Regions from separate parts of the Spelaeicoccus albus genome, predicted to be linked through region 2. Evidence: predicted binding sites of a transcription regulator. Region 2 holds the regulator's gene; the other holds the start of a gene.

Region 1 (7,592 bases), 210 kb from region 2:
CGGTGCTACGGGCGGGCAACGAACGCGCAAACGCCATCGCCGACACGACACTTGACGACGTCCGCCGGCACATGGGCATGTCGTACTAGTCGGCGCACGAACTGCCCCCGCGCATCGAGTGGTGGCGAACGGCTGCAAATTTGCAAAATTTTCAGCCATTCGCCACCACTCGATGCGCGTACTGGGGGTATGCGGCGGTCGGGTTGGGGGTACGCGGCGGTCGGGGTGTCCCGCCTTCAAGATTGCAGGCGCTTGTCCCGCTGGGCGGCCCGCAACGCCGCATCGACGTAAGCGCGCGTCTTTTCCGGCCGGTGCTCGGCCGTGACGGTGCGCACCGTGCCCGAACGCGAACGCATGACGAGCGAATTCGTGTAGACCCTGTCCCTGGTGTAGCGCACGCCGCTGAGCAAATCGCCGTCCGTGATGCCGGTGGCGACGAAATAGCAGTTGTTACCGGTGACGAGATCGTCGGTGCTGAGCACATCGGTCAGGCTCAGCCCTGCGTCGGAGGCCTTTTGCTTCTCATCGTCGGACTGCGGCCACAGCCGGCCCTGGATGACGCCGCCGATGGCCTTGACGGCACACGCCGCAATGATGCCTTCCGGGGTGCCTCCGATTCCGAGGAGCAGGTCGATGCCGGTGTTCGGCCGCGCCGCCGCAATCGCACCGGCCACGTCGCCGTCTGTGATGAAGCGGATGCGCGCCCCGGCGGCTCGCACCTCTTCGGTGATCTGCGCATGGCGAGGACGGTCCAACAGCACCACCGTCACGCCGGAAGCGTCCACGCCCTTGGCCTTGGCGACACGACGGATGTTCTCGCCGATCGGAAGGCGCAGGTCGACGACGTCCGCGGCATCGGGGCCGGCGACGAGCTTTTCCATGTAGAACACGGCGGAGGGATCGTACATGGCGCCGTCCTCTGTCACTGCCATGACGGAGATCGAGTTGGGCATGCCGAGCGCCGTGAGGCGGGTGCCGTCGATCGGGTCGACTGCGACATCGCAGCGCGCGCCCTCGCCGTCCCCGATGTGCTCGCCGTTGAACAGCATGGGCGCTTCGTCCTTCTCGCCCTCGCCGATGACGACGGTTCCGTTCATGCGAACCGATGAGATGACATTGCGCATGGCGGCCACTGCCGCGCCGTCCGCGGAATTCTTGTCGCCGCGTCCGACCCACGGGCCCGCCGCAATGGCCGCCGCCTCGGTCACGCGGACCAACTCCATGGCCAAGTTCCGATCCGGTTCGTCGTCACTCACGTGCAGGCGCTCGGACCAATCATCGTTGACGACGACTGCCTGGTTGTCCTCGATGCGTCCGGAGGGGTGGGCGGCTTGCGGGGTACTGGATTCGTCAGTCATACGGCCATTCTGCCACCCGGGCGCCGCGGCGGGCGGTTCGCGTCGAATCGTTATTCGCGGGATGATGGTTTCGTGAGTTATCGTCAATCCGCCCCGCCGCAGTCCGGTCAGCCGGAGTCGCCGCCGAAACTGACGCACCGGCAGCAGCAAGCGCGTGCCACGACCCTCCAACTGGTGCTGGCGCTTGCGGCCTGTTTCGTCGTGCTGTTTGGAGTGCTGGCCTTGGTTCCGCACAAGGACACCGGCTTCACGCCGCCCACCATTGACGTGTCCGCCAGGGCGAAGGCCGCTGCGCCGAAGGCGGACTTTCCGCTGGCACAGGCCCATATGAAGGGGTGGAAGGCGAATGCCGTCAGCTTCAAACATACGGGCGATGCAGGCGTGCCGACCTGGTACGTGAGCTATCTGGGGCCGGACGACGGATGGCTGAGCGTCAAGCAGGCCGCGCACGCGCCGTCCGGCTGGGCAGCCGATCAGTACGGCAAGTCGGTCGCGACGGGTAACCGTACCGTCGACGGCGTCAAATGGAAGCTGCGTACCACCGGCTCCGACGGCAATCAGTACATGATCGGAAAAGTCGACGGCATCACTTATGTGTTGATGGGCCAAGCGGACCTGCCGCAGTTCGATACCTTTGCGAAAGATCTGCTGGCCAGCGTGAAGTAGACATGACTGCTGGAGGGGGACGGCCGCTGACGATTGCCTCCACGGCATCCGCCGTGACGGCAGTCTCCCGTGCCTTCGCCGCGATCGCCGCTGGGTTCATGGCTGCCGTGCTTGTCGGGTGCAGCGGGGGAGCGGAAACGACGCCGACCGGGAGCGCGGCCGAATCGGGGCCCGCGGACGGACCTGCAGCAGGCTCCGCGCGGACGTCAGCGCTCGTCGGTCGCATCACCACTCCATGGGATGCGGCGTTTTTACCCGGCGGCAAGGCACTTGTGACGTTGCGCGACGCCGCCCGGGTGGTCCTGGTCGACGTCGACGGCAGCGTGAAGCGCGTTCCGGCGGGCGGGCATCACGGCCGCGTGCCGAATGTCGTCAACGGCGGCGAAGGGGGACTGCTCGGCATCGCCGTGGCCGACTCGTTCGAGCGGAATCACTACGTGTACATGTACCGGACGACGTCGACGGGCAACGAAGTAGTACGGATGACGCTGCAGTCCGGCACGCTCGCCGATCCGCGGATAGTTCTTCGCGGCATCGAATCGTCGACGCATCATAACGGGGGCGGGCTCGGGTTCGGCCCCGACGGCAAGCTGTACGTCAGCACGGGTGACGCCGAACAGCGGAGTCTGTCGCAAAAGCTCGGATCGATGAACGGTAAGATCCTCCGCATCAACGCCGACGGATCGGTGCCGGATGACAACCCGTTCTCGTCATCCCCGGTCTATTCGCTGGGCCATCGCAACGTCGAGGGATTCGGATGGGACGGCCGCGGCCGAGTGTGGGCGAGTGAATTCGGCGAGAACACCTGGGATGAGCTCAATCTCATCCGAGCGGGCAAGAATTACGGATGGCCGGACGTCGAAGGGGTTGGCGACGATCCGAAGTTCGTCAACCCTGTGATGACGTGGTCGACCGCGGACGCTTCGCCCAGCGGCGTGGCAGTGCGGTCGGGCGGCGTGTACTTGGCGGCCCTGCGCGGCGAAAGGCTCTGGTACGTGCCGTTTACCGGCCGCGGTGGTAACGGGGAGAGCAGCGCCGGGGAGAGTGGTGCCGGGGAGAGCAGCGCCGGGGAGAGCAGCGCCGGGGAGAGTGGTGCCGGAAATGGCGAGTCCGTCGGTGCTGCGAAGGCGTACTTCACCGGCAAGTTCGGCCGACTGCGCAATGTGGTAGTCGCACCGGACAAGTCGATGTGGCTCTTCACCGACAACGGCGAGGCCAGCAAAATCATCCGCGTCACCAACCTCTGACCCACCTGCCTTCCCGCGCCGCTTCCCGCCTCCCGCGTCGTATCGTTCCTCTCGCGCTGCTCTTCCGCGGGCCGAGTGGTGGCGAATGGCTCACGATCCCCGTCGAGTGGTGGCGAATGGTCATTAAATCAAGGATTTAACGACCATTCGCCACCACTCGATCAACGAAACGAACTGAAAGAAAAATAATTCGAATAAATATCACTATACCCCTGGCGGTATTCGAACGCATGCACTAGTCTGGTATTAATCGCTTTTCGATGCTGAAGAGTGGCGGAGGGATCCAGACAATGGAATTCGATGAGCAGCAAGCACAGAGAATTCTGGCTGGTCTGCGCCGCCGCCTCGAACCGCGTGATTCCAGGCCGAGCGAACGCTGGGACGTTCCCGGCCTGGCCCGCGGGCGCTCCGAAGGTCCGGACGGTGAGTCATCCCTTGGCGATGCGGATATCGAGGCCGCCATCGATGCGGTCAATCTGGGTTCCGGAATTGTTCGCGAGGTACCCGGCAACGCCCTCACGGATCAGGCGGTCGTGCAGTTGCTGTCCGATGTCGCCGTTGCCAGGCGCCGGCTCGATGCTGCTTACTTGAAAGTCGTGGCGCTCGTCGATCAACGAGACGCGGCGCGTGACTCGGGTGTTGGAGCTCAGACGACGGCGGGCTTGCTCAAGGCAATCGCGGGCGTGGCGCCCGGGAGGGCCAAGGCGGACGTCGCGGATGCCCGAGCGCTTCATGGCGAAGGAGCCGTGAGTGAAAGCGTGCTGGTTCCGGGTAAGTCGGCGCCTGCCGGTCCACTGGCGGACATGAGCGATTTGCTTGCCAAGGGCCGCGTTTCGCTGGCGCATATCGACACGGCGGTTCGTACGTTGAACAAAGTTCCCGAGCATCTCCTCGACGCGGCGATGAACCCCGGAAACGAAGACGACGAGCGCGGAGTTGCCGCGGCGAAATCGGTGCGTGAGAATATCTGCGAATTTTTCGCCGAGAAGGCGCCGTCGACGTCGCCGGAGAATTTGCGAAGGCTCGGCAAGCACCTAGTTGAAGTGCTCGACCCGGACACTGACGACCATTACGATCCCGAATCGTTCAACCGGCGCTCGATGACCATGAGTACCGATATCACCGGAATGGTGTTCGGCACGTATCAGCTTGATCCCGCGGCCGGAGCGGCTTTGCGAGCCGTCTTGGATCCGCTGTCGGCGCCGCACCCTGTTCAGCACGGCGACGACGGTTCGGTAGCCGTGCGGGATACGCGGACACCGGAACAACGCCGCGCCGATGCGCTGTCCGAACTGGCTTCGGCTGCTGCGCCGTTTGTTCCGCGCTGCCACCCGAACCCCGACTGTCGCCGGGATGAAGAAGGCGTCTGGGGCGCCGAACCCGGCACCGGAAACACGCGTGCAGAGGCGCGACAGGCAGCCGATCAGCTGTTCGGGTTGGAAAAGGCGGCAACTGGTAACGGTGCCGCACAGTCCGAAGCGGCATCAAAGCTGCACCCGGGCCGTAGGCCGGCGAGGATCACCGTTATGACGACGGTGGACAAGTTCACGGGCCGCGACCGGACGCCGTCACATTGCTTTCAGACCGGAGACATCGCTCCCGGTACTCTCACGAGGCTCGCCTGCGACGCGTCGTTCGAACGCTTGGTGATGGATGCCCGCGGTGCGGTTTTGGATCTGGGAGTACCTGTGCGACTTGCCTCGCCGGCGCAAAAGCGGGCGATCAGTGGACGCGATAAAGGATGCGTCTTTCCCGGCTGCAACCGGCCGCCGTCGTGGTGTGATGTCCACCATGTGCAATGGTATTCGCGCGGCGGGCCGACCGACGTGGGTAATTTGTGTTTGCTCTGCGCTCAGCATCATTCGCTGATTCACTCGGAAAGCTGGAAGCTCAGAATGATCGATGGCGTTCCGTATGCAAAGCCCGAGCCCGGAACCATCAAGGTGACGGTAGCCGGTGCGGAGCCGACCGTGCTCGATACGTATTCGGCAGGCGGCGACTGGGTCAGGAATTCGTACTTCGACCGCTTGAAAGATACCGAAGAGCTAGGCAGATCGATCACCAGAAGCACAGCCGTGGCGACATAGGTAAAGCGTGCGTCTACCGGCCCGGCACCATACCTTAGCTCGCGGAATGCTTTTCCCCGAGCGCGTCGGAATCATCGTCGCCGGCCGCCTCATTTGATGAATTCTCGGCACGTGCCTTGTCGAGGCGGGCCTTAGCTCCGTCGAGCCACTGCTGGCAACGATCTGCAAGAGCTTCGCCTCGTTCCCACAAGGCGAGCGACTGTTCCAGGCTGATGCCGCCGGCTTCAAGCTGTCGGACCACGCCGACGAGCTCGTCGCGGGCCTCTTCGTACTTCAACTCGGCGACCGGGCGAGTATCACTCATTGTCATTCCTTTCGGTGGTGTCCGTGACCTTGGCCCGCAAGCTGCCTGCCGACACGCGGATTTTCAACTGATCATCAACCTCGACATCGGCAGGGTCGCGGACGACGTCGCCGGAGTCGTTTTGAACGACCGCGTAGCCCCTGTCCAGGGTCTTTTGCGGCGAAAGTGCGATTACTTGAGCGCGAAAATGCTCGATGCGATCCGATTCGGAGTTGAGCCGAACCGTCATGGCCAACTGGCCGCGCTCACGGAGCTGGCGAACCTCGGCATCGTGGGCCGTCATCATGGAACCGGGATCGGCGAGAACGGGCCGCGAACGGATCGTGTCCAAACGCTCTTGCTCACGCTGGACGAGTCCCAACACGGCACGGGACAGCCCCGCCCGCGCATTGGCCAGGCCCGTGAATTCCTCCGCCACGTCCGGGACGACGCGCTTCGCCGCGTCCGTCGGGGTGGATGCACGCGAATCCGCGACCTCATCGAGCAATGGGCGATCGGCCTCGTGCCCGATAGCCGAAACAATCGGAGTCGCGGCCCGTGACACCGCCCGGACGAGCGATTCATTGCTGAAGGAGAGTAAGTCCTCCATCGAGCCTCCGCCACGGGCGATGACGATGACGTCGATTGCGGGATCGGCGTCGAGCTCGGTGAGTGCGCGCATGACTTGACTGACTGCGTCCGCGCCTTGGACTGCTACTTCGCGTACCTCGAACTGCACAGCCGGCCAGCGACGCTCGGAATTCTGCAAGACGTCCTTCATGGCGTCTGAATCTCTGCCGGTGATGAGACCGACGCAGGACGGAAGGAACGGCAGTTTTTTCTTCCTCTCCGGTGCGAAGAGTCCTTCGCTATCGAGGAGACGTCGCAACGCTTCGATTCGTGCCAGTAGCTCACCGATGCCGACCGGGCGGATGTCGTTGGCCCGCATCGACAGCCGACCCGTCTTCTGCCAGAAATCCGCTTTGACACTGACGACAACGTGAGCACCCTTCTCCGGTGGGGTGCCGAGCCGGTCAAGAACGTTCGACCACACGTGTACGGGCAGCGACATCTCGACGTCGGTGTCGCGCAGCGTCATGAATGTGGACTTGGCCCGCCGCGACAATTCGACTATCTGGCCCTCGACCCACACGGTCGACATCCGAGCGATGTATTCCTTCATTTTCGTCGAGAGGAGACGGACCGGCCACGGATTCTCGGCTGTCGTCTCGGCGGCAGTCGTCGCGAGTTTCCGGGGCTGAGCACCGCTCGTACCCAAAACCGACGGGGCACCGGAAATCTTGCCGGGATCGGACATGCGACTCCCTTCCACATTTCGCCGCCGGTTCCGTTGTTGGTGCGGACGGCTCCACTACAACTACCATGGAAGTGTGACACCAACGAATGAGGCGAACGAGGCGAACGCTCGCCCGAAGTACGGACTTTACGCGACACCGGAAGAGCAGCGGGCAAGTATCAAGGAGCCCGACAAATATTTCGACGAATTCCAGGCCGCTGCACTGGGCGGGGGCGGAGTTGACGCCTCGGCGGCAGCGGCGCCCACAAGCATGGGCAGTCAGACCGACGCGCGCCGAACGGACGCCGCACGAACCGGCAGCTCGCAGGCCCGCAATTCGCAGGCCCATAATGCCGCCGCCGGAAAACCGGCTCCGACGCAATCGACACATGCCGCCGACGGCTTCGCCCACCACCCGGTAGACAGGGTGACTACGTTCATCTTGCTGGCCATCGGATTGTTCTTTTCGGTGGCGATTGTTCCCGGCATGCTGCATCCGGCCGATGCAATTAATGCCAGCTATCAGCAGTTCGGTCTCGGGTCATACGAAGCCACGGGCGTGACAAAAGTCGTCGGCGTCGGCATCGCATTCTTTTATATTGTCGGTTGGCTATACGCAGCATTCAGCTCGATGGCCCGCCTCCGTAAGGGCCG
Region 2 (7,592 bases):
GCAGATGGCGAGCGTGGGGCGCCCGTCACGGATGCGCTGCCGGATCAAGTCGTCGCCGCCGGCGTCCGCCAGGCCTCGCGCAACCGAGGCAAACGCGCCGACGCCCGGAATGATGACGCCGTCCGCGTCACCGGCCCTGGCAGTGTCGCTACTGAGCACGACGTCCGCGCCGGTGCGTTCGGCAGCCCGCACGGCGGAGCGCACGTTGCCCGACCCGTAGTCGAATACGACGATGGTGCTCATGACCGGCTCCCGCGCGTCATGCCGAGTTCGCCGTAGCGGCTGTGACAACTTTGCGAGTGCGCCACGCGGCGATGACGACCAAGACGACTGCCACGGCGACGCCGATCCAGGCCACGGCGGAGCCGGCAATTGCCATCACGGCGAACACGATGCCCAGGATGGCTGCACACACGACACCGAGAATCCACACCGCAGCGGTGCGGGCCACGCGTGCCCTCTCACCGGTCATTGTCGCGGCGCTGGCTTGCCGACGCGACATCGATCGCGTGTCGATGCTTCCTTTCACGGCGCTCGGTTCGGTGCGGCCCAACACCAGATCTTCGAGTTCGTCCGGGAGGCTGGACAGTGCCAGCCCGGCGGGCACGTCGTTCTCGTGCTTGCCGTGGCGCCATTGCGAGGCGTCGATATGTTCCTCGGTGCTGATCAAGAGCAGAAGTTCGTGCCGGCCGGCCAATTCCGACAGTGAGGCCGCAGCGGTCCGGGCTTCGTCCGAATCGTCGCCCAACGCGATGGCGCTGAAATCGCCGACCGGCACGACAGTGCCGTGGATCTTCGCCAGCACGCACGCCGCGGCCAGTTGATCGGGCCGGCCGAACGGTGTCAGTGCAATGATGCGGGTGGCCGTCACAGCGCGCCTTTCGTGCTCGGGACGCCGCTGACCCGCGGGTCGGGTTCGATCGCCGATCGCAGGGCACGGGCCACTGCCTTGAACTGGGCTTCGACGATGTGATGCGGGTCGCGGCCGGCAAGAAGCCGCACATGCAGGGCGATTCCCGCGTGCAGCGCCAGCGATTCAAACACGTGACGCGTCAGCGATCCGGTGAAGTGACCGCCGATCCGGTGATAGGCCTGCCCGTCCGGCTCACCGGTGTGCACCAGGTACGGACGACCGGACACGTCAACGACCGCTTGCGCCAACGCTTCGTCCAGCGGGACGACGGCGTCGCCAAAGCGTCGGATTCCGGCCTTGTCGCCGAGCGCCCCGCGCAACGCCTCGCCAATGACTATCGCCGTGTCTTCCACCGTGTGGTGGACATCGACGTCGGTGTCGCCGTTCGAGGTCACACTGAGATCGATGAGCGAATGCTTGCTCAAGCTCGTGAGCATGTGATCGTAAAACGGCACGGTCGTGGCTATCGACGATTGACCGGTCCCGTCGAGGTTGAGTTCGACGCGAACCGACGATTCACTTGTCTCCCGGCTCAGGCTAAAGACGCGGTCGTCACTCATGGTCGTGCCTTTCACTGGGTGGAAGCGCTGTGCAGGACGGCGGCCAGCGCTTGCAGAAAGCTGGTGGTTTCGGCTTCGGTTCCGGCGCTCACGCGCAGGTAGCCGGGAATGCCGACGTCCCGCACCAGCACATCACGGTCGAGCAATGCCTGCCAAGTCGCCTCCGAATCGTGCAGCCCACCGAAGAACACGAAATTGGAATCGGACGGAACCGCCCGCAAGCCAAGCTCCGTCAACTCCCGCACAATACGGTCGCGCTGGTCCTTGAGCGCCTCGACGCCGTCCAGCAGTTCATCGGCGTGGTCGAGGGCCGCGCACGCCGCAGCCTGCGTCAGCGCCGACAAATGGTACGGAAGCCGCACCAGACGCAAGGCGTCAATGACGGCCGGATCGGCTGCCAGATATCCCAACCGCGCCCCGGCCAACGCAAACGCCTTGCTCATGGTGCGCGAGACGAGCAGGCGCGGTCGGCCAGGCAAGAGCGTCAGTGCACTGGGGGTGCCGGCGCGAGCGAATTCCGCATACGCCTCGTCGACGACGACTATCCCGTCGGTCGATTCGTACGCATCGCGCACGACGTCCAGTTCAAGCGCGGTGCCCGTCGGATTGTTCGGTGAGCAGAGGAATACGACATCGGGGCGCTTTTCGCGCACGATGCGGACCGCGTCGTCACGGTCGATCCGGAAATCGTCGTCCCTGCGGGCTTCGATCCACGTCGTCGACGTGCCGGTCGTGATAATCGGATGCATCGAATAGCTGGGGGTGAACCCGATGGCCGATCGTCCGGGCCCGCCAAATGCCTGAACGATCTGGGACAGCACCTCGTTCGAGCCGTTTGCCGCCCAGATGTGCTCCGGAGTCAGCCCGTGGCCGAGATAGGCGGCGAGCTTCTCCCGCAAGACAGTGAAATCGCGGTCCGGATATCGGTTGAGGTCGCGAACCTGCCCCGCCAATGCCTGCACGATGGCCACCGCGACGTCCTCGGGCACCGGGAAGGAATTTTCGTTGGTGTTGAGCCGCACGGCGACGTCCAATTGCGGGGCGCCGTACGGAGTGCGGCCGCGCAAGTCTTCGCGGAGCGGCAAGTCGGAAATGGTCACATCGGTCACGTCCCGATTTTACCCGCCCGGACGACTCATTCGTCCCGGCGGGCGGCCGGGCGCCGCGCCGGCCCACCCGGGCCGGCGAATTCAGTACCGCGGGACGGCTATCGTCTGGCCCGCCCGCACTGCGGACGTTGGCAGGTTGTTGAGCTTTTGGATCTGCAGGATCGTTTCGCGCGGATCCGCGTTCGGCGCTGCCGTGGACGCGATTTGCCACAGTGTCTGGCCCTCGCGGACCGTGACGTGATCGACGTCGAGCTGCGCAGGTGTCGACGACGCGGCCGCGGGCGCTTCGGAGACCGCGCCGGAAACGATGCCGAGCATGCCACCGATGATCAGCGCCGCTGCCCCGACCATGATCGCCGCGCCTATGCCGACGACGATCCGGCCGCGTCGGTTGAGTCGGATTCTCCGCCCCGCGCCGGCACTTGCTCCGCGGCGCCGAATCGCACGGCGCTGACCGGCGCGGCCCTGGAGTGCGCGGCCCTGGAGTGTGTGTCCCTGAACTCCGTAACCCTGAAGTGCGATGCTCATGTCAGTCGTCCTTTCGGTCCGGCCGGTGTTCTCGGCTCCCCGGAAATCAAGAGAGTCGGCATCGTCAACCGAACGTTTATTCGATAGAACCTTTGTACTATTTGTAGCAATCATTCGAACGTGTGTCCACAATTTTTCGAGAATTTGTCGAACAAACGTTTGATACGTTCGTTCGGTAAAGCTAAGCTGGAGGTACATAGAACGCATGCTGTCAGCGAGCACCGACAACCGGTCGGACGTACCTGCGGCGCCGACGGTCCGACTAGTGCATGGGAGATCAACGATGACCAGCGACAGTTCCGCTTCGCACCGGCGTCCGGGCCGGCCGAGCGACGAAGAAGTGGCGGCGGATGTGGCGGCCGTACGCGCCCATACCGAGGTCTCCGACGCCAGCGTGCACGAGTTGCACACATCGCCGAACTACAACCGGCTCTCGGCCCGGCAAAAGCTCGTACTGGAAACCATCCGGCATGCCGTGTCGGTGCGCGGCTATCCGCCGAGCATGCGCGAGATCGGCGCGGCCGTGGGGCTCGCCAGCCTGTCCAGCGTGGCGCACCAGCTCAGCCAGCTCGAACGACTCGGCTTCCTCCGGCGCGATCCCAAGCGTCCGCGTGCCATTGAGGTCATGAACGAGGACGATTTCGAGCAGCAGCGCGATCCGGAGCTCGGCCCCGTCCCCGCGCTGGTCCCCGTTGTCGGCCGTATTGCCGCAGGCGGTCCGATCCTCGCCGAGCAAGCCGTGGAGGACGTATTCCCGCTACCCAAACAGCTTGTGGGCAACGGTGAGTTGTTCATGCTGAAGGTCGTCGGCGATTCAATGATCGAGGCCGCCATTTGCGACGGTGACTGGGTAGTTGTTCGCCAGCAGCCCTCGGCGGAAAACGGCGAGATCGTCGCCGCCATGATCGACGGCGAGGCGACCGTCAAGACGTTGAAGCGGGACGTCGATCACGTCTGGCTGATGCCGCACAATGTGGCATTCGAGCCGATCAACGGCGACCACGCCACGATTCTTGGCCGAGTCGTCTCGGTGCTTCGCAGTATCTGAGCCGCTGTGCCGCGCAACCGGCCGGAGTACATCGACTGTACTCCGGCCGGTTTTTTGTGCCGGTTCGCGCTCCCGTCAGCCCGCGGGCTCGGTATCCGCCGCGTCCAGTCGGCGCAGCGCGCCGCGCACCAGCTCACCGTTCGTCGTCGGCCACAGCGGCGGCAACGAGGCCCGAAGGTACCCGCCGTAACGGGCAGTGGCCAACCGTGAATCGAGGACTGCGACGACTCCCCGGTCCGAGGGCGTGCGGATCAAGCGTCCGGCGCCCTGCGCCAGCCGGATGGCCGCATGTGTGGCCGACACGCTCATGAACCCGTTGCCCCCGCGTGCCGCCACATCGGCGGATCTGGCAGATGACAACGGGTCGTCGGGACGCGGAAACGGCAGCCGGTCGATGACGACGAGCCGGCAATTCTGACCGGGCACATCGACGCCCTGCCATAGTGACAGCGTTCCGAACAGGCATGCCGATCGACTGGCGGCGAACCGTTTGACGAGCGTCGGCGTTATATCGTCTCCTTGGCACATCACCGGGAAATCGAGTCGCCGTCGCATTTCCTCGGCCGCCGCTTCCGCTGCACGCCGCGACGAGAACAAGCCGAGCGTCCCGCCGCCGGCCGCCGCGATGAGTTCCTCGAGCTCGCGGAACATGTCGTCGGCGGCGCCTCCGCGCGACGGCGGCGCCAAATGTTTGGCAGTGTAGAGGATCCCTTGTCTGGGATAGTCGAACGGCGAACCGACGTCGAGGCCTTGCCACTTCGGCGCGTCATCCCCGATCAAGCCAAACGAGCCGGCCAGCGGGTTGAACGATCCGCCGAGCGTCAGAGTTGCCGATGTGGCAATGACCGTCCGTTGACCGAACAGTCCGGAACGCAGCCGCCCGGCCACCGACAACGGCGCCACCTGCACCGAGACGGTCTCGGCATCGCGGAACGTCGAGCGTTCGATCCACAGCACGTCGTCCTCGGCCCCGCTCAGGATCCGCTCGGCCAAGTCGAAGATCTCCTGCAGTCTGGCGCGTGCCACCTGCCTTCCCGGGTCGGCAGTCTCCTTTGATTCGGACTGCGACGCCGTCAACGCCGACCGGGCGGCGTCCCGCACCGTCGTCAGCGCCAAGCCGAGGGCTTCGTCCGGCCCGGAGCGCAGCAGTCCGGCCACCGAGCCTTCCAAAGCCGCGGCCAAGTCGTCCCCGGCGCGTTCCAGCGATGCCGGGTTCACCGACATGTGCTTGCGCGCACTGGACGCCGCGGACGACACCATTGCCTGCGTCAACTTGCCGGCCAGCGCCGAGGTAACCCTATCGGTCAGCTCATGTGCCTCGTCGATCACGACTGCCCCGTGCTCGGGCAACACCTGTGCGTCGCCGAAAGAATCGATTGCCAACAACGCGTGGTTCGTCACAACCACGTCGGCGTCGGCGGCCTTGGCGCGGGCGCGCTCGGAAAAGCAGGCCTCGGCAACCGGACATTTGGCCGCGCCCAGGCAGTCAAAAGCGTTGACGGACACTTGCGCCCACGCCTTCTCACTCACGCCCGGGACGACCTCGTCACGGTCGCCGGTCTCGGTTGCCGCTGCCCATTCGCGAAGCCGGGACACTTCCTTGCCAAGTTTGCTGGTACCGCCGGCGCCGCCTCCCGCCCCTCCGGCAGCGGCGTCGGCGCCAAAGTCGAAAAGCGTGTCGCCGGACTCTTCCGGATACCCGCCGTCCAGCTTGTGTTTGCACACGTAATTGCGCCGGCCCTTGACCAGCGCGACTTCGGCCGCGCGCGGCAGCTCTGACTTCAGTGAATCGATGACGCGCGGAAGATCACGCGCGACAATCTGATTTTGCAAGGCGAGCGTCGCAGTGGAAATCATCACGGGCTCGTCGGCGCCGACGGCGTGGCTGATGGCGGGTACGAGATAGGCAAGCGATTTGCCGGTGCCGGTACCGGCCTGCACCAACAGATGCGTACCCGTTGCCAGCGAATCGGCAACGGCTTCGGCCATTGCGACTTGGCCGTCCCGACGTTCTCCCCCGAGGGCTTTGACAGCTGTAGCGAGCAGCTCGGAAGTATCGGAGGTTTCGCCTTTCACCTAGGCAACTCTAGTCGATGGCGAACTGCTCGAGTTCGGCCGCCAGATCACCACGGACCATGGCGTGCACCCGGGTACCGTCGGCAGTATGTTCCAGCTCGCGTACCGTACCGCGGTCATGAATACGAGAAAGCAGATCCCCGCGCGAATACGGCAACAGCACGTTGACGTCCACGTCCGGGCGCGGTAGCAATTCTTCGATCCGCGCCCGCAATTCGGCCATGCCCTCGCCGGTTCGCGCCGACACCGCTATCGAACCTTTTTCCCGCAGTCGCGCCCTTTCGAGAGCGACCGGATCGGCGATGTCCGACTTGTTGAACACGACGATCTCGGGAATCTCGGATGCGTGCTCGACATCGGACAGTACTTCGCGCACCGCCGAAATCTGCCCCTCGGGTTCGGGATGCGAGCCGTCGACGACGTGCACGAGAACGTCTGCGCCGCCGACCTCTTCGAGCGTCGAACGGAACGCTTCGACGAGTTGGTGCGGAAGGAATCTCACGAAGCCGACGGTGTCGGTCAGCGTGTACTGGCGGCCGTCCTCGGTGCGCGCTCCGCGGACCGTCGGATCCAAGGTGGCGAACAGTGCGTTTTCGACGAGCACACCGGCCGAGGTCAGCCTGTTCAGCAGCGACGACTTGCCGGCGTTGGTGTAACCGGCAATGGCGACGGACGGGATGGCGCCGCGCCGCCGGGTGGAGCGTTTCGTGTCGCGCGCCGGCTTCATGGCGTCGATCTGTCGACGCAGTTTGGCCATCCGGGTGCGGATGCGGCGTCTGTCGAGTTCGATTTTCGTCTCGCCCGGTCCGCGCGAGCCGATGCCGGCGCCCCCGGCGACTCGGCCGCCTGCTTGCCGAGACATCGACTCGCCCCAACCACGCAGCCGCGGAAGGAGATAGTCCAACTGCGCCAATTCGACCTGCGCCTTGCCCTCGCGGGATTTGGCGTGCTGGGCAAAGATGTCGAGAATGAGCGCCGTCCTGTCGATCACCTTGACCTTGACGATGTCTTCGAGGGCACGGCGTTGGGACGGGGCGAGCTCGACGTCGCAGACCACTGTGTCGGCTCCGGCATCGCGGACGATCTCGGCAAGTTCGGCTGCCTTGCCCGAGCCTAGGTACGTACTGGGGTCCGGCTTCATCCGTTTTTGCAGGACGCCGCCGCATACGATCGATCCGGCGGTCTCGGCAAGCGCCGCCAGTTCGCGTAGCGAGTTTTCGGCTTCGGCGGTGCTTCCGCCAAGCCAGATGCCGGCCAGCACAACACGCTCGAGCCGCAGTTGCCGGTATTCGACCTCCGTGACGTCTTCGAGTTCGGTGGACAACCCCTCGACGCGGCGAAGGGCGTGTCGGTCGGCA

The links. The regulator LexA, encoded in region 2, represses DNA repair genes until DNA is damaged. The targets are predictions, from matches to a motif close to TCGAACANNTGTTCGA.
Region 1: the regulator LexA is predicted to act here: its motif matches at 3,494-3,509, upstream of BJY26_RS11555 (HNH endonuclease signature motif containing protein).

What each region holds. Positions count from the first base shown of each region.
Region 1 is NZ_JACBZP010000001.1:2,491,309-2,498,900, forward strand. It holds gene trpS (tryptophan--tRNA ligase) at 1-89, shown strand, start outside; gene glpX (class II fructose-bisphosphatase) at 237-1,223, opposite strand; gene BJY26_RS11545 (DUF4245 domain-containing protein) at 1,431-2,024, shown strand; gene BJY26_RS11550 (PQQ-dependent sugar dehydrogenase) at 2,027-3,271, shown strand; gene BJY26_RS11555 (HNH endonuclease signature motif containing protein) at 3,562-5,358, shown strand; gene BJY26_RS11560 (exodeoxyribonuclease VII small subunit) at 5,393-5,662, opposite strand; gene xseA (exodeoxyribonuclease VII large subunit) at 5,655-6,959, opposite strand; gene BJY26_RS11570 (DUF6264 family protein) at 7,033-7,592, shown strand, end outside.
Region 2 is NZ_JACBZP010000001.1:2,282,043-2,289,634, reverse strand. It holds gene hisH (imidazole glycerol phosphate synthase subunit HisH) at 1-243, opposite strand, end outside; gene BJY26_RS10645 (hypothetical protein) at 260-871, opposite strand; gene hisB (imidazoleglycerol-phosphate dehydratase HisB) at 868-1,473, opposite strand; gene BJY26_RS10635 (histidinol-phosphate transaminase) at 1,485-2,582, opposite strand; gene BJY26_RS10630 (LysM peptidoglycan-binding domain-containing protein) at 2,664-3,110, opposite strand; gene lexA (transcriptional repressor LexA) at 3,394-4,158, shown strand; gene BJY26_RS10620 (ATP-dependent DNA helicase) at 4,234-6,234, opposite strand; gene hflX (GTPase HflX) at 6,245-7,592, opposite strand, start outside.